3 regions of the Streptomyces sp. NPDC046759 genome follow, and region 3 is predicted to be linked to each of the others. Evidence: riboswitches for the same ligand, from Rfam matches in the RefSeq annotation. Region 3 holds a riboswitch; each other region holds the start of a gene.
What was found. Region 3 has a riboswitch for cobalamin ahead of ABZ919_RS15580 (HoxN/HupN/NixA family nickel/cobalt transporter). Riboswitches for the same ligand answer to the same signal wherever they lie in the genome.

Region 1: linked by a shared signal. The riboswitch ahead of ABZ919_RS30300 (ribonucleoside-diphosphate reductase subunit alpha) and the one ahead of ABZ919_RS15580 (HoxN/HupN/NixA family nickel/cobalt transporter) in region 3 are both predicted to bind cobalamin.
Region 2: linked by a shared signal. The riboswitch ahead of ABZ919_RS00955 ((2Fe-2S) ferredoxin domain-containing protein) and the one ahead of ABZ919_RS15580 (HoxN/HupN/NixA family nickel/cobalt transporter) in region 3 are both predicted to bind cobalamin.

Annotation. Positions count from the first base shown of each region.
Region 1 is NZ_JBEYYJ010000026.1:102,823-108,054, forward strand. It holds gene ABZ919_RS30300 (ribonucleoside-diphosphate reductase subunit alpha) at 1-2,208, opposite strand, end outside; cobalamin riboswitch at 2,333-2,465, opposite strand; gene ABZ919_RS30305 (GNAT family N-acetyltransferase) at 2,463-3,017, opposite strand; gene ABZ919_RS30310 (ATP-binding protein) at 3,182-5,232, shown strand, end outside.
Region 2 is NZ_JBEYYJ010000001.1:208,311-213,542, reverse strand. It holds gene ABZ919_RS00970 (cation acetate symporter) at 1-705, shown strand, start outside; gene ABZ919_RS00965 (histidine kinase) at 702-1,901, shown strand; gene ABZ919_RS00960 (isoprenylcysteine carboxylmethyltransferase family protein) at 2,102-2,743, shown strand; cobalamin riboswitch at 2,816-2,936, shown strand; gene ABZ919_RS00955 ((2Fe-2S) ferredoxin domain-containing protein) at 2,996-3,397, shown strand; cobalamin riboswitch at 3,571-3,713, shown strand; gene ABZ919_RS00950 (CbtB-domain containing protein) at 3,750-3,971, shown strand; gene ABZ919_RS00945 (CbtA family protein) at 3,992-4,744, shown strand; gene ABZ919_RS00940 (histidine phosphatase family protein) at 4,852-5,232, opposite strand, start outside.
Region 3 is NZ_JBEYYJ010000009.1:250,191-255,422, reverse strand. It holds gene ABZ919_RS15580 (HoxN/HupN/NixA family nickel/cobalt transporter) at 1-1,098, opposite strand, end outside; cobalamin riboswitch at 1,125-1,315, opposite strand; gene ABZ919_RS15575 (metalloregulator ArsR/SmtB family transcription factor) at 1,396-1,755, shown strand; gene ABZ919_RS15570 (hypothetical protein) at 1,906-2,154, shown strand; partial or broken gene ABZ919_RS15565 (heavy metal translocating P-type ATPase) at 2,154-4,426, shown strand; gene ABZ919_RS15560 (copper chaperone PCu(A)C) at 4,423-4,944, shown strand; gene ABZ919_RS15555 (hypothetical protein) at 5,114-5,232, shown strand, end outside.

The sequences.
Region 1 (5,232 bases), on a different contig from region 3:
CGACTTCCAGGCGTACGCGTACATCGAGGAGAGCTTGCCGATGGTCGGTGTCTCCAGGAACAGGTTGAGGGACTGCGCCTGGTCCAGGAACGGGGTGCGGGCCGCCGCCATGTCGATCAGGCCGCGCTGCGGGATCTCCCACGCCGTGCGGTAGAGCCGGCGTACGTCCTCGGGGATCCAGGCGAAGTCCTGCACCGAGCCGTTCGCGTCACGCAGCGCCTCCCGGGTGCGGGCGTCCCAGACACCCAGGTTCTTCAGGTCCTGGACCAGGTAGGAGTTGACCTGAAGGAACTCACCGGACAGCGTCTCGCGCTTGAACAGGTTCGACACCTGTGGCTCGATGCACTCGTACACGCCCGCGATGGAGGCGATGGTGGCCGTCGGGGCGATGGCGAGGAGCAGCGAGTTGCGCATGCCGACGGACGCGATGCGCGCGCGCAACGCCTCCCACCGCTCGGGCCAGGTCAGCTCGGCGCCGTAGTGGTCGGGGTGCAGCACGCCCCGGGCCGTACGGGTCTTCTCCCAGGCCGGCAGCGGACCGTTGCGCTCGGCGAGGTCGGCGGAGGCCTCGTACGCGGCGAGCATGATCCGCTCGGCGATCCGCGTGGACAGGGCCCTGGCCTCCGGCGAGTCGAAGGGCAGGCGCAGCTTGAAGAAGACGTCCTGCAGACCCATCGCGCCGAGGCCCACCGGGCGCCACTTCGCGTTCGACCGGCCCGCCTGCTCGGTCGGGTAGAAGTTGATGTCGACCACGCGGTCGAGGAAGGTGACGGCCGTGCGGACGGTCTCGTCCAGCCGCTGCCAGTCGATGTCACCGGTCACGGTGTCGACGAAGGCACCCAGGTTGACGGACCCCAGGTTGCAGACCGCCGTCTCCCCGTCGTCGGTGACCTCCAGGATCTCCGTGCAGAGGTTGGAGGAGTGGACCACGTGCCCCGGCAGGGCCGTCTGGTTGGCGGTGCGGTTCGCCGCGTCCTTGAAGGTCATCCAGCCGTTGCCGGTCTGCGCGAGGGTCCGCATCATCCGGCCGTACAGCTCACGCGCGGACATGGTCTTCTTCGCCAGACCCGCAGCCTCGGCCTTGCGGTAGGCGGCGTCGAACTCCTCGCCCCACAGGTCCACCAGCTCCGGCACGTCCGCCGGGGAGAACAGCGACCACTGCTCGTCGGCGTTGACCCGGCGCATGAACTCGTCCGGGACCCAGTGCGCGAGGTTCAGGTTGTGCGTACGGCGGGCGTCCTCGCCGGTGTTGTCCCGCAGCTCGAGGAACTCCTCGATGTCGGAGTGCCAGGTCTCCAGGTACACGGCCGCGGCGCCCTTGCGCCGGCCGCCCTGGTTCACGGCGGCGACCGAGGCGTCCAGGGTCTTCAGGAACGGCACGATGCCGTTGGAGTGCCCGTTGGTGCCGCGGATCAGCGAACCGCGGCTGCGGATCCGGGAGTACGACAGACCGATGCCGCCGGCGTGCTTGGAGAGCCGGGCCACCTGGTGGTAGCGCTCGTAGATGGAGTCCAGCTCGTCCAGCGGGGAGTCGAGGAGGTAGCAGGACGACATCTGCGGGTGCCGCGTGCCGGAGTTGAAGAGGGTGGGGGAGGACGGGAGGTAGTCCAGGCGGCTCATGAGGCCGTAGAGCGCGGCGACTTCGTCCACGGAGCGGGTGGTGTCGTCCTCGGCGAGGCCGCTCGCGACCCGCAGCATGAAGTGCTGGGGGGTCTCGATGACCTTGCGGGTGATCGGGTGCCGCAGCAGGTACCGGCTGTGCAGGGTGCGCAGGCCGAAGTAGCCGAAACGGTCGTCGGCCCGGCGGTCGGTCAGCGCGTCCAGCCGCTCGGCGTGCAGCGTCACGAAGGCGGCGGTCCGGTCGGCGATCAGCCCCTCGCGGTGTCCCACGGCCACGGACTCGGTGAACGACGTCACGCCCTGCGAGGCGGCCTCGGCGCGGATGGAGACGGTCAGCAGCCGGGCGGCCAGCCGGGAGTAGGCGGGGTCCTCGGAGATGAGCCCGGCGGCGGCCTCCGTGGCCAGCTCCCGCAGTTCCGACTCGTCCGCACGAGCCGACCGGCCGCGCAGCGCGGCGGCGGCGACCCGGCCGGGGTCGGCGTCGGGGAGGTCGGCGGTCAGCTCGGTCAGGGTCCGCAGCAGCGCGGCACCGGGACCGTCGGTCTCCAGGGCGCCGGCTGAAGCCGGATCTGCTGGCGCGATGGTCACGTGGGGCTCTCCCTCGCTCGGCACGGGGGCCTTGCGGAGGGCAGGGGGCAGTCACGAGCGCACACGGCGTCGCGTCCACCGGCCCATCCCACGAGGCCCGGACGTCTCAGGGCACCCGGACCGGACGGCCGGGTGCGCTGCCGGCAGGTCCTCGGACTGACTCCTGGGCGCAGACGCGCACAAGTACACCGTTGCGGGACAGTTCCGGATTCGCACCGGATTCCCCTGCGGCGACAGCGAGCATGAGCATACATCTAGTGCCGGGCTGTCGCGTCACCCCCAGATGTTGTGTCGTGGCGGTCTCGGAGCGTCAACTCGTAGGTGAGCAGAGTGACGTCGAGCCGCTGGGGCAGCGGATTCCAGTCCCGCTCGGGTGTGCGCACGAAGCCCAGGCGTTCGTAGATGCGGTGGGCGGTGTGCATGGTGCGCTGGGTGGACAGGACGACGGCGGTGCAGCCCTCGGTGGACCGGGCGCGGTCGACGCAGGCGCGGACCAGGGTCTCGCCGGCGCCCTGCCCGCGGGCGGCCGCCGCCACGGCCAGCATGCGGATCTCGGCCTCTCCGGGGCGGGCGATGTCGGCCATGGGGCCGCCGTTCGGCACGAAGGCGACGCCGCCCAGCAGGATGTCGTCGCGGGTGGCCACGAGGAGCTCGGCTGCGCCCGCTCGTTCTGCCACGTTCCGCAACTCACCGAGGTACTCGTCGCTTTCGCCGAAGTCCAGGAGGCCGTCCTGGAGATAGGCCTGGGCCGTGATCTCGCCGAGGGCCTCGTAGTCGTGGGGAGCCGCCTGCCGGATGACGATGTCCATGGGGCCGAGTGTGCCGGACGGGTACGACGGCGGGCCGCCGGTTTCACCTGGGCCGGGGCCGGGTTGCGGGACGGGCCTGGAGTGCTTCCATGGAAGTGGGTGTGGGTGTCCGGCGGTCCTCCGTCCCGAGCAGGAACGGGCAGAGACGCGGGAGGAGACGCTCCATGCCGAAGATCGTCCGCCACCCACCGGGCAAGGACCGGCCGCGCAACGCACCCATGGCGACGCTCCCACTGAGGGGGCTGGGGCGCCGGATCAGACGCGTGTACCTGCGCCACTGGCACTGCCTGACGGTCCGTTGGGAGGCACGCCAGGACACCACACGATCCAAGAAGTGGCGCAGATGGGTCTCCTACACCAACGCCACCAGGGTCGTCTGGGCCGTCGCCGCGCTCGCCGTCCTCGCCTGGGCCGCCGAGGCCGTGTACATCTCCGTCGCGGGCGGGTCGAACTGGTTCGAGCACTGGCGGAAGAGCCCGGGGTTCGATGGAATCGTCCGCGTCGTCGGTCCCGTCCTGACCGCCTCGCTCGCCGCCGCGCTCTTCCTGTTCTGGTGGTACAGCTGGACCAAGCGCCGCTACCTGAAGAAGGCGCGCCGCGTCCCGCGGGAGCTGGTGGTCACCGCCGGACCGGACACCGCCGAGATCGTCGGCCGGGAGGAGGTCGCCCAGGTCATCACCCAGCGGCTGCGCGAGCGCGACACCCGCCGCCCCTACCTGCTCGTCGGCGGGGTGGGCGTGGGCAAGACCGCCGTCCTGGTGCGGCTCACCGAGATGCTCGCCGAGCAGGGTGCCGTCCCCGTGCCGATCCGGCTGCGGGACGCCACGGGCCCCGACCTGGACTTCGAGCGCATGGCCCAGAAGCGCTTCGCCGAGGCGGCGCCTCGCGGGGTACTGGCCCGCACCAAGACCGACCGTGTCTGGCAGCAGTTGCTCGCCGACGACAAGGTGGTCGTCCTCGCCGACGGCTTGGAGGAGGCCGTTCTCGACGAGGGCGTGCGGCAGGACCGGGACAACATCATCCGCCGGGCCATCGAACGCGCCCACGAGGAGCGGCTGCCCCTGGTCATCGCCTCCCGGCCGCACAGCCCGCTGGAGAGCACCCCCGCCGCCATCGTGGAGCTGGAACCCCTCAGTGAGGAGGAGGCGCTCGACTTCGTCGAGGCTCGCGTGCCGGAGACGGACGAGCGTCGCGTCGACTGGATCGTGGAGACGGCGGAGGTGACCGAGTCTCCCATCTACCTGCAGATCGCCCGGGAGTTGCACCAGCACGGAGACCTCGAGCGGGACCGCCGCAACGACCCTCGGCGCCTGGACTCCCGCAGCACGGACCGCAGCCAACTGCGGCTGTGGCTGCTGGAGACATGGGGGAACTCCCTGCTGGAGGGCCGGCTGCGCACGGAGGAGCCGCTGGGGGAGAGGGAGCGGCAGGACACCCTGGAGGTGGTTTCCGCCCTGGCCTGTGTGGGGCTCCTCCAGGACACCCTCGAGGTCGGCTTCACGGAGCTGGTGGACAACGACGTTCACCCCGGCCGGGCCAGGCGGGTGCGGGCGCATGCCGGGCATCTGTGGGAGCAGCGGGGCTGGGACCCGTCCGGCAAACGCGGCGGCGCCTTCTCCCAGTGGCACAGGCACCAGATCTGGAAGCTCCTGTGCGACGGGAGGGGCGAGGTGAGCAGGAGGCTCAGGGAGGGCAACCTGAGCCAGGGCTATGACGTTCTCGCCCACTACGCGAGCCACGCCGACAGACTGAAGCTGGTGGAGGGCTTCGACCAGAAGGTCCGCTTCCCGCACAGCATCCTGCAGGCGTACTTCGGCTACCGCACGCTCTACCGGCTGGGGGAGCGCGACGCGGGGGAACTGGTCGAGCAGGCGCTGCGGCCTCCGGGTCCCGGCAGGGAGTTGCTCATCGCTCTCGTGCTGCTGTCCCGCCGATGGGCGGCGGACCGGTCCGCGAAGGGCGGCGCGGTGACCGCCGGGCAGAGGAAACGTGCCGAGGGGGACCGGCGGCGGGCTCCCGTGCCGGGGCGGTCCCTGGCCCACCGGCTGCTGATCGCCGCCAACCGCCGCTCACCCGACCCGAAGGCGCTCGATCTCTACACGGCGGCCCTGGAGATCGAGTGCGTGGAGGACGACCCCAGGCTGCTCCATGCCATCGTCCGCACGGTGCACCGCCGGTGGCGGGTCTTCAAGGGCGACAAGCGCACCCTGGAGGA
Region 2 (5,232 bases), on a different contig from region 3:
CTCGGCGCGTTCTACCTCCTCATACCCCTGTACGGCACGCTCGGCCGGCTGTACGCGCCCGACCTGCTGCTCACCGGCGACACGGACGCCGCGGTCCTCGTCCTGCCGGGGCGGCTGATCGGCGGGGTCGTCGGGGACCTGCTCGGCGCGCTCGTCGCCGGCGGCGCGTGCGCGGCGTTCCTCTCCACGGCCTCCGGCCTCACCATGTCCGTCGCGGGCGTCCTCGCCCAGGACGTCCTGCCCACCCTCGGCGTCCGCCACTTCCGGCTCGCCACGCTGCCCGCGATCGCGGTGCCGGCCGCCGCAGCTGCCGTGGTCAGCGATCTGCCGGTGGCCGACGCGGTCGGCCTGGCCTTCGCCGTCTCGGCATCCTCCTTCTGTCCGCTGCTCGTCCTCGGCATCTGGTGGCGCGGACTGACTCCGCCCGGTGCCATCGCCGGACTCCTCCTCGGCGGCGGCTCGGCGCTCGCCGCGGTGACGGCCACCATCGCCGGCGGCGCCCGCTCGGGCTGGATGCACACCCTGCTGGCCTGGCCCGCGGTGTGGTCCGTCCCCGTGGGCTTCGCCGCGATGATCCTGACCTCCCTGGCCACCCGGGACCGCGTCCCACCGGCCACCGCCGCCACGATGGCCCGTCTGCACCTCCCCGAACCCACGCCACCTGTCGCGGCGCGTCGTGGCTGGCCGGGGTGGGGGCGCCCGTGACCGTCCTCGGTGTGGTGGCCCTGGCTCTGGCCGGGTTGGCGTTGTTCGTGCTGGGGGCCGCTTTGGGGCACGGTGCGGCGGCTCGGCAGCGGGAGCACTCGGTGGACGGCGACGGGGCGCACGCCCTGGCCAGTGCCCTGCGCACCGCCGCGTACGCCGCGGCACCCCTGCGCGCCGGGCTCTCCCCGGACACCGCCCGCAAGGCGGCCCGCAGGCTGCGCCCCCTGCTGGGCACGCCGGCCCTCGCCGTCACCGACGACGCCTCCGTGCTCGCCTGGGACGGCGCCGCCGACCATCACCGCGCGGAACTGATCGCGTGCCTCGCCGACCCGCTTCGCACCCGGACCTTCACGCCGTCCTGCGACGACGCCGGCTGCCCGGTCCGCTGGTGCGCCCTGGTTCCGCTCGCCGCCGACGGCGCCGCCCCCGGCGCCCTGGCCGTGTTCGCCGCCGCCGAGTCCACCGCTCTCCTGCGGGCCACCGAGGAAGCGGCCCGTCGGCTGTCCGTGGAGCTCGCCCTGGCCGACCTCGACCGGGCCCGCGCCGGCGCCCACGAGGCCGAGGTCCGGGCCCTGCGCGCCCAGATCTCCCCGCACTTCATCTACAACTCCCTCGCGAGCATCGCCTCCTTCGTCCGCACCGACCCCGGGCGCGCCCGTGAACTCCTGCTGGAATTCGCCGACTTCACCCGCTACTCCTTCCGCCGCGAGGGTGACTTCACCACCCTTGCCGAGGAGCTGCGCTCCATCGAGCAGTACCTCGAACTCGCCCGCGCCCGCTTCGGCCGCCGCCTCCGCGTCACCCTGCGGATCGCTCCCGAAGTGCTCCCCGTGGCGCTGCCCTTCCTCTGCCTGCAGCCGCTCGTGGAGAACGCCCTCAAACACGGCCTGGAGGAGTCCGTGGAGCGCAGTACCGTCACGATCATCGCCGAGGACGAGGGCACCGAGGCCCGGGTCGTCATCGAGGACAACGGCATCGGCATGGAACCGGAACGCCTGCGCGCGATCCTGCGCGGCACCGCCGGTCCGGCCACCGGCATCGGCCTGAGCAACGTCGACCGCCGGCTGCGCCAGGTCTACGGCGACGACCACGGCCTCGTCATCGAGACGGGCGTCGGAGCGGGCACGAAGATCACCCTCCGCGTCCCGAAGTTCCACCCGGGTGTCCAGCCCCAGGCGCAGGCCCCGCCGTCGTGACCGGCCTTCGTGCCCCCCATACCTGCCTTGCCGAACTGCCATGGTCCGCGCGGCTCTTGACACTGCCGGTCGCGTGGGTGTGCGCGGGAGCGCCCCACACGGCCGGTGGGTTCTCCATCCGTGGATGGAGGGCGGCGGAGAGCTCTCCATCGACCCATGGGTGGTGGTGGTCCGCCGGGTGCGCGGAGCAGTCTTGAGGCATGGGGAATCTGCACTCGGCACTGGTCCTGACCACCAGCATCTGCATCCTGGTCTTCGTCGCGGCGTGGGTCGTGGGCGCCGTCTACTTCGGCGTGAGGAGCCCGGCCGGTCCGCGCGCCTGGGCGCACGGACTGCGCCGCACCCTGCCGCGCCGGCTGCTGCTGATCGCGGGCGTCTCTGCGTTCTTCGCGCTGGTCGGACACTCCCGGGGCTTCTGGCGTCACCTGCAGTACTGGCAGCCCGCGCCGGCGCTCGCGGGAGCCGCCCTCGCCGTCGCCTCGACCGCCCTGCTGTTGTGGGCCCGCTGGGTCCTGGGCACCATGTGGGCCAGCGTCCCGACCGTCCAGGAACACCACGAGCTGCGCACGAGTGGTCCTTACCGGCTGGTCCGTCACCCCATCTACACCGGTCTGCTCGGCCTGGTCACCGGCTCCATGCTGGCCTGCGGCTTCGGGGTCTGGACGGCTTTCCCGGCGGTCACCGTCCCCTGGCTGCTGCGGCGGGTCCGGATCGAGGACGGCCTGATGGCCCGGCAGTTCGGCCCCGCGTACGACGCCTACCGCGCCGAAGTCCCGGCGCTGATACCCCGCATACGTCCCGCCCGGACCGGCGCCCAGCATGCCGGCACCGGGCAGCGGTAGCCGGGGCGGCGCCGTGCGGGGCTTCTGCCCGGTGATGGGATGATGACCGGCGATACAGGGCGACGGCGGTCCGAGGAAGCCGGTGCGAATCCGGCGCGGTCCCGCCACTGTGACCGGTGAGCGAGTTCCGGCAGGCCACCACCGCGACGGGGGTGGGCAGGGGGCCCGCGACGACCCGGGAGCCAGGAGACTCACGCGGTCGCCTCCTCGACGGACTCCGGGGCGGATCTCCCCGGGAGGGGAGTGGGCGGAATGCCCGAGAATCCGGTGGATCAGGCGTCGTACGACACTGAGACGGACAGCGGGGCGGTGCCGTGCCGGGTCGTCGTGTGCCGGGACTGCTGCTGCGGCAGTCCCAAGGTGACCGGGGTGGATCACGTGGCGCAGACCGCGCGTCTTCAGGCGGAATTGCCGGTGCGCGTCTCCGAGTGCCTCGACGCCTGCGATCAGGCCAACGTCGTCGTCGTACAGCCGTCCTCCGCGGGGCGTGCCGCCGGTGCGCGGCCGGTATGGCTCGGGCTGGTCAACGATCCGGACGCGACCGAGGACATCGTCACCTGGGTGCGCGCCGGCGGACCCGGTGTGGCTCCCCTGCCGGACATCCTCGATCTGTACGCCTTCACACCGCCGGGGCGCCGTGCGGATGCCCGGTGACGGAGCCGGCCGGGCCGCCGCGGACCACCGGGCCGGTCCGGAACTCGGCTTGCAGGCCGTCGGGTTGCGCGTCACCGGTGAGAACGAGCCGGAGCCACCTGGGACTTGCCCGGCGCCGCACGGACCGTCAGGGGGAGAGGAAGATCACGTCACGGGAGGCGGTCTTGGCCGTGTGCGCGTCACGCGGTACGGTCTGTCCGATATCGACGACGGCGAGACGGAAGCCGGTGGGAATCCGGCACGGTCGCGCCACTGTATGCGGGACCCTCGGAGGGGACTCGTGAGTCAGACCCGTGGCCGTCGTCCTGTGCACCACCGAGATGGGACGCGAACTCCCAGAGGAGGTCCTGCCATGGCGCAGACCGTCGCCCAGCCGACAGCCACTACCCCCGCCGTCCCCGCCAAGCTGCCGCTGAAGGCGATTGCTCCGTGGGCCGTCTTCTTCGGCATCCTCATGCTGATCCTGCTGTACTTCGTCGGCGCCGAACAGGGCGCCACCTCCGTGTTCAACGGCGCGGACGTCCACGAGTGGGTGCACGACGCCCGCCACCTGCTCGGCTTCCCCTGCCACTGACGCGAGGGCACCGCACAGGCATGAACTCCGCAACCGTACGGAACCTTCTCGTGCGGGGCATGCTCGCCGGCCTGGCCGCCGGCGTGCTCGCCCTGATCGTGGCGTATGTGCTCGGTGAGCCGAGCGTCGGCAAGGCGATCAGCTTCGAGGAAGCCCACTCCCACGAGCACGAGATGGAGGTCGTCTCGCGGTCCCTGCAGTCCACCGCCGGCCTCGCGACCGGCGTGCTGGTCTACGGGGCCGCCTTCGGCGGAATCGCCGCGCTCGCCTTCTGTTTCGCGCTGGGCCGCGTGGGCCGTTTCAGCCCGCGCGCCACGGCGCTGCTGCTGTCGGGCTGCGCCTTGCTCGCCGTGTACGTCGTGCCGTTCCTGAAGTACCCGGCCAACCCGCCGTCGGTGGGCAGCGCCGACACCATCGGCAAACGGACCACACTGTACTTCCTGATGATGCTGCTCAGTGTGCTGCTGGCGGTCGCCGCCACCATCCTGGGCAAGAGTCTGGCGCCCAGAACGGGCACCTGGTGGGCGGCCGTGGTCGCGATCGTCGCGTTCGTCGTCGTCATCGGCCTGGCCTACCAGTTCCTGCCGGTCGTCAACGAAGTGCCGAAGAACTTCCCGGCCACCCTGCTGTGGCGGTTCCGGCTCTCCACCCTGGCCATTCAGCTGAGCCTCTGGACAGGCTTCGGCCTGCTCTTCGGCGAGCTGGCGGAACGGCTGCTGAACCCCGGACCGGCGAAGGCAGCGGCCGCGCGGACGGTTCCGGCCGCGCGCTGACTCCTCCGGGACCCAGAGGGCCTTCGGAACCGTCCGAGGGCTCTCCGGCGTTCTCCGGACACCGAAGCGCACGGAACCCGGCAGCCCGGTCCACCGGTCGGCAGTCTCTAGTAGGACTCCGGCACGGCGAGCGGACGCCCCAGACGCAGGTTCCAGCGCCCGGCCCGGCCACTGAGTTCCGTCACGGTCAGCGGCGGCACGTCGAGGCGCCAGAAGACCGAGGCGGGCAGGCCCAGCGCGTGGACGACCGCCGCCCGCACCACCTCCGGCTCGACCACGGCGAGCGTACGGCCCGGCAGGGTCTGCGCGTCGCTCAGCCAGCGCGCCACCCGCCCGCACAGGTCCTGCACGGACTCGCCTCCATGCGGTGCGGAACCGGGGTCCCCGAGCCACCGTCCCACTGCCTCCGGCTCGGCGGTCCCCACCTCCTCCAGGGTGCGTCCGCGCCAGCGGCCCACGTCGAGACCCGCCAACTCCGGCACCGGCAC
Region 3 (5,232 bases):
GGCGGTGTGGGTGCCCCAGCGTTCCTCGACCTTGGCCAGGCGCCAGTAGCCGATGGCCACGGCCCAGACGACGACGAACAGGCCGACGATGACGTAGCCGACGTTGTCGAGGTCCAGGCCCGCGATCCAGCCGCTGACGCCGTCGCTCAGCCCGAGCTTGTCGTGCAGGACGCCGAGCAGCTCGATGGTGCCGACGAAGAAGGCGACGGCGATGGACAGGCCGGTGATGGTGAGGTTGTAGAACACCTTGCGGACGGGGTTGGAGAACGCCCACTGGTAGGCGAAGTTCATGAAGGTGCCGTCGAGGGTGTCGAAGAGGCTCATGCCGGCGGCGAAGAGGAGGGGCAGGCAGAGGACCGCGTACCAGGGCAGGCCGGCCGCGGCGCCGTTGCCGGCCAGGGCGAGGAGCAGGACTTCGGTGGTGGTGTCGAAGCCGATGCCGAAGAGGAAGCCGAGCGGGAACATCTGGCCGGGGCGGCGGATCGACCTGGTGAGGCGGCCGAGTATGCGGTTCATGAAGCCGCGCGAGTCGAGGTGGGCCTCCAGCTCCGCTTCGTCGTAGCGTCCGGCGCGCATGGCCCTGAAGACACGGACGATGCCGAACAGTGCCGCGAGGTTGAGCGCGGCGATCAGGTACAGGAAGCCGCCGGAGACCGTGGTGCCCAGGGTGCCGAGGACCTGGTGGGTCCGGGATCCGTCGTTCATCAGGGTGCCCGCGAGCTTCGCGCCGCCCGCGACCAGCGCCGCCATGACGACGACCACGCTGGAGTGCCCGAGCGCGAACCAGAAGCCCACCGAGACCGGCCGCTTGCCGTCGGCCATCAGCTTGCGGGTGGTGTTGTCGATCGCGGCGATGTGGTCGGCGTCGAACGCGTGCCGCATGCCGAGGGTGTAGGCCGTGATGCCGAGGCCCACCCCGAACGCCTTGGTCCCCACCTCGTAGTGGCGCGGGACCACGAGGAGGAAGAGGATCCCGAAGGCGACCACGTGCAAGGCGACGATCACGGCCAGGAGGCCCGCGGTCCGCACCGTGTCCTCGCGCCGCCAGCGAAAGGAAGGGGAGGCGGCGGATTCGGGCACGCCTTCGGGCATGGTCATACGGTCACGCTCCAGCACCTCGTGGATCAGCATCGTGCTGCCGTGGCCGGTCTCCTGGCTGACGGGTCGACGCGCCCGCCCCTGCCTTCCCGGCCGCGCGGCCAGTGGCAATGCATGGGGCGGGAACTCCCCGATCACAGTGGCGAGGGCCGCTCCGGACTGAGCCCCTGAGGGACTGTCACCGGTCTTCCCGAACACCACGGCCCGCTCACCCTAGAAGGCCGGAGGTCGAGGCTGCAAGGCTGCACAATCGTGCAGGTATTGAGGCGGGATTTCGCGGACTGCGATGATGGGTCCATGCATCTCGTCCCCGCGGAACGCGCCGGGCAGCGCACCATCGACGGCCATCGCGTCTGCGACGCCATCGCCGCCGTCGGCGAGCCCGAGCGTGTACGCGTCTGGGCCGACCGCTTCTCTCTGCTCTCGGATCCCGGCCGCCTGTCCCTGCTGCTCGCCCTCCACGAGGCCGGGCCCATCGCCGTCTCCGACCTCGCCGTAGCCACCGGCATGAGGGACACCGCCGTGTCCCAGGCCCTGCGCCTGCTGCGCACCGCAGGCATCGTCCACGGCGAGAAGGACGGCCGAATCGTGCGCTACCGGCTCGTCGAGGGCCCGGTGGCCGCGCTGCTCGAACACTGCGTGTCCCGAGAGGCATGACGATCGTCGTCGCGAAGCAGGCACCGTCGTCCCTCACGTGACGCGGACCACGACGATGCTCCGGAACTCGACCCCCGGCGGCCCCGACTCCTGATGCAGTACGGCGCGATCCGGCCGACGCCGTACGAACGTGATCTGGAGTCGCGGTTGATGGACGAGTCCCGGCACATCTCCTCCGGCGCGGGTGCGGTGTCGCGGAAGCTAGTGCCTCCGCCCGCCCTGTGCGGATTCCTTCTCCTGCTGTCGCTGCTGTTCACGGTGTCGTACGCCGTCGGTGCCGCCGCAGGGCCCGTCGCGCCCGGCATGCACGGCGCCACCGGCACGAGCCGGGGTGACGGCGGTTCCGGCGGGGGCGGCCGCACGGACGACACGGGGGACATGCACGGAGGCGGCCACTGATGGGCGGAGAACCGGTGACCGTCGACCTGGTGACGACCGACCTGGCCGTCGGCGGCATGACCTGCGCGGCCTGCGTGAGGCGCGTCGAGAAGAAACTCGGCAGGCTGGACGGGGTCACGGCGACCGTCAATCTGGCCACCGGACGGGCGCGGGTGAGCCACCCGCCGCGGATCCGCCCCGAGGAACTCGTCGCCGCCGTCGAGAAGGCCGGCTGCACGGCTGCCCTGCCCGAACCGCCCAGCCAGCCCGAGACGCGCGGAGGCGAGGACGCGGGCGAGTCCGAGGGAGCTCGCCAGGAGCGGGACCGGCTGCTGATCACCGCGCTGTTCGCGGTGCCCGTGCTCGTGCTGTCGATGGTTCCCGCGCTGCAGTTCCGTGACTGGCAGTGGCTGTGCTTCGCGCTGGCCGCGCCGGTCGCCGTGTGGGGCGCGTTGCCCTTCCATGTGCGTGCGACGCGTGGGCTTCGGCACGCGGCGGCGACCATGGACACCCTGGTGTCGCTGGGTGTGGTGGCGTCCTTCTCCTGGTCCGCCTACGCGCTGTTCCTCGGCGGTGCCGGAGAGCCCGGCATGCGGATGCCGTTCACCCTGGTGCCCTCGGCTTCGGGCGGCGCGGCGCACGTCTATCTCGAAGCGGCCGTCGGTGTGCCGCTGTTCGTCCTGGCGGGGCGGTTCCTGGAGGCGCGGGCCCGGCGGGGGACCGGGCTGGCGCTCAGGTCGCTGGCTCGACTCGCCGTCAAAGAGGTGACCGTGCGCGATGGCGGCGTGGAACTGCTCGTCCCAATCGAGCGGTTGAGAGCGGGACAGGTCTTCGTCGTGCGGCCGGGGGAGCGGGTGGCCACCGACGGGCAGGTGGTGGAGGGCAGTTCGGCCGTGGATCTGTCCCTGGTCACCGGAGAGAGCGAGCCCGTCGAGGTCGGGCCGGGTTCGTCGGTGGTCGGTGCCGCCGTCAACGCCGGCGGGCTGCTCCTGGTGAAGGCCACGGCCGTCGGTGCCGACACCCAGCTCGCCCGGATCACCCGGCTGGTGACCGAGGCCCAGGCCGGCAAGGCACGGGCCCAGCGGCTGGCCGACACGGTGGCGGGCGTCTTCGTCCCCGTCGTGCTGACGCTGGCCGTCACCTGTCTCGGCTTCTGGCTCGGTGCCGGAGCCGACCCGCAGGCCGCCGTCACCGCGTGCGTGGCCGTGCTCGTCGTGGCCTGCCCGTGCGCGCTCGGCCTGGCCACGCCGACCGCGCTGATGGCCGCGACCGGCCGCGGTGCCCAACTGGGCGTCCTGGTCGGCGGAGCCCAGGCACTGGAGGGGCTGCAGCACCTCGACACGGTCGTGCTGGACAAGACCGGCACGCTCACCTGCGGCGTATGACCGTCGCCCGCGTCACGGTCGTACCCGGCGGACCGGGCAAGGAGGCGCTGCTGAGACTGGCCGGGGCCGTCGAGCACGGCTCGGAGCATCCCCTGGGACGGGCGATCGCTTCCCACGCCCGGCGGGAAGTCCCCGAGGCGACGCTGCCGGACGTGAGTGAGTTCGCCGCGGCGCCGGGGCGGGGCGTGCGCGGCCTGGTCGAGGGCCGGCTGGTGGAAGTACTCGCCCCAGACGGCGAGTTGCCCACCGCCCTGGCAGACGCGCTGTCCGTGGCCGAGGCTGCCGCCCACACGCCTGTCCTGGTCCGGGTGGACGGTGCGGCCGAGGCCCTGATCGAGGTCGGGGACGTGGTGCGGCCCGGCAGCTACCAGGCCGTGGACCGGCTGCGACGCCTGGGCGTGCGGCCGGTGCTCGCGACCGGTGACCGTGAGGCACCCGCGCAGTCCGTGGCCGCAGCCCTGGGCATCGACGAGGTGCACGCCCGCTGCACTCCCGAGGCCAAGGCCGACCTCGTACGGGACCTGCAGGAGCAGGGCCACCGCGTCGCGCTCATCGGCGACGGAGTGAACGACGCCGCGGCCCTGGCCGGCGCCGACCTGGGCATCGCCATGGGCAGCGGCACGGACGTGGCCATCGGGGCCGCCGACGTGACGTTGGTACGCGGGGACATCGAGGCGTTGGCGGACGCGGTCCGGCTCGCCCGGCGCACGCTGGGCACGATCCGGGCCAACCTCGTCTGGGCCTTCGGCTACAACGTGGTGACCATGCCGCTCGCCATGGCCGGCCTGCTCGATCCGGTGCTCGCAGCGGCGGCGATGTCGGTGAGTTCGCTGCTGGTCGTGGGCAACAGCCTGCGGCTGCGCGCCTGGCAGCCCTCGCCCGCTCCCGCCCGGAGGCGTACCCGATGACCGAGCAGGACCTCTGGCGACCCACGCGCCGTCGGCTGACCGACGCCGTCCTCGCCGCGCTCGCGCCCGTGGCCGCCTGCAGCCTCGCCCTCGGAGGGCTGACGACCTGGGCCGGGGCCGGGAAGGCGGGCAGCCCGGCTCGGATCACCGTCTCGCACGGGCGGGTCCTCCTGCCGTTCGGGGACAGCACGGACACCGCGGCGCTCTTCGACATCGCCAACGTCGGTGGCGCGGACGACCGGCTGGTGGACGTGACGTCCACCGCCACGCACGGCCGGATCACCCTCAGCGGGCACCGCATGCTGGGCGGCCGGGTCGCGTACAAGCCGGACGTGACCTCGGCCCGCGTCCCTGCGGGCGGCGCGCTGTCCATGTCGCCGCGCGGCGTGGACGTGACGCTGCGGGCCGGGGCCGGCTGGCGGGTGGGCGACATGGTGCCGTTCACGCTGCACTTCGAGCGCAGCGCGCCGGTCGAGACGATCGCGGTCGTCATCCGTCCGAGCGACAGCGGTCCCTGATCGCCCGCCCTGAGGCGGAGGAATCCTCTCCCAGACGTCGGGGCAGCGTGTCGTCGAGTTCCAGCCGGTCGTCGTGGGCTGGATCACATCCTGCGGATTGAGTACGGTCCCGCGTGGATGTCCGTACCCACGCATGACGACCGAAGCCCGGATGCGAGGATGAGGCGCCATGACAGCAGGGTGGTGTGCTCGCGCGATACGGGCCGCGGTGTTCGCGGCCATGTGCGTGCTGCTCGCTGCCCTGGGCCACGTCCTGATGTCCGGCAGCGACGTGCCGACGTGGGCGCT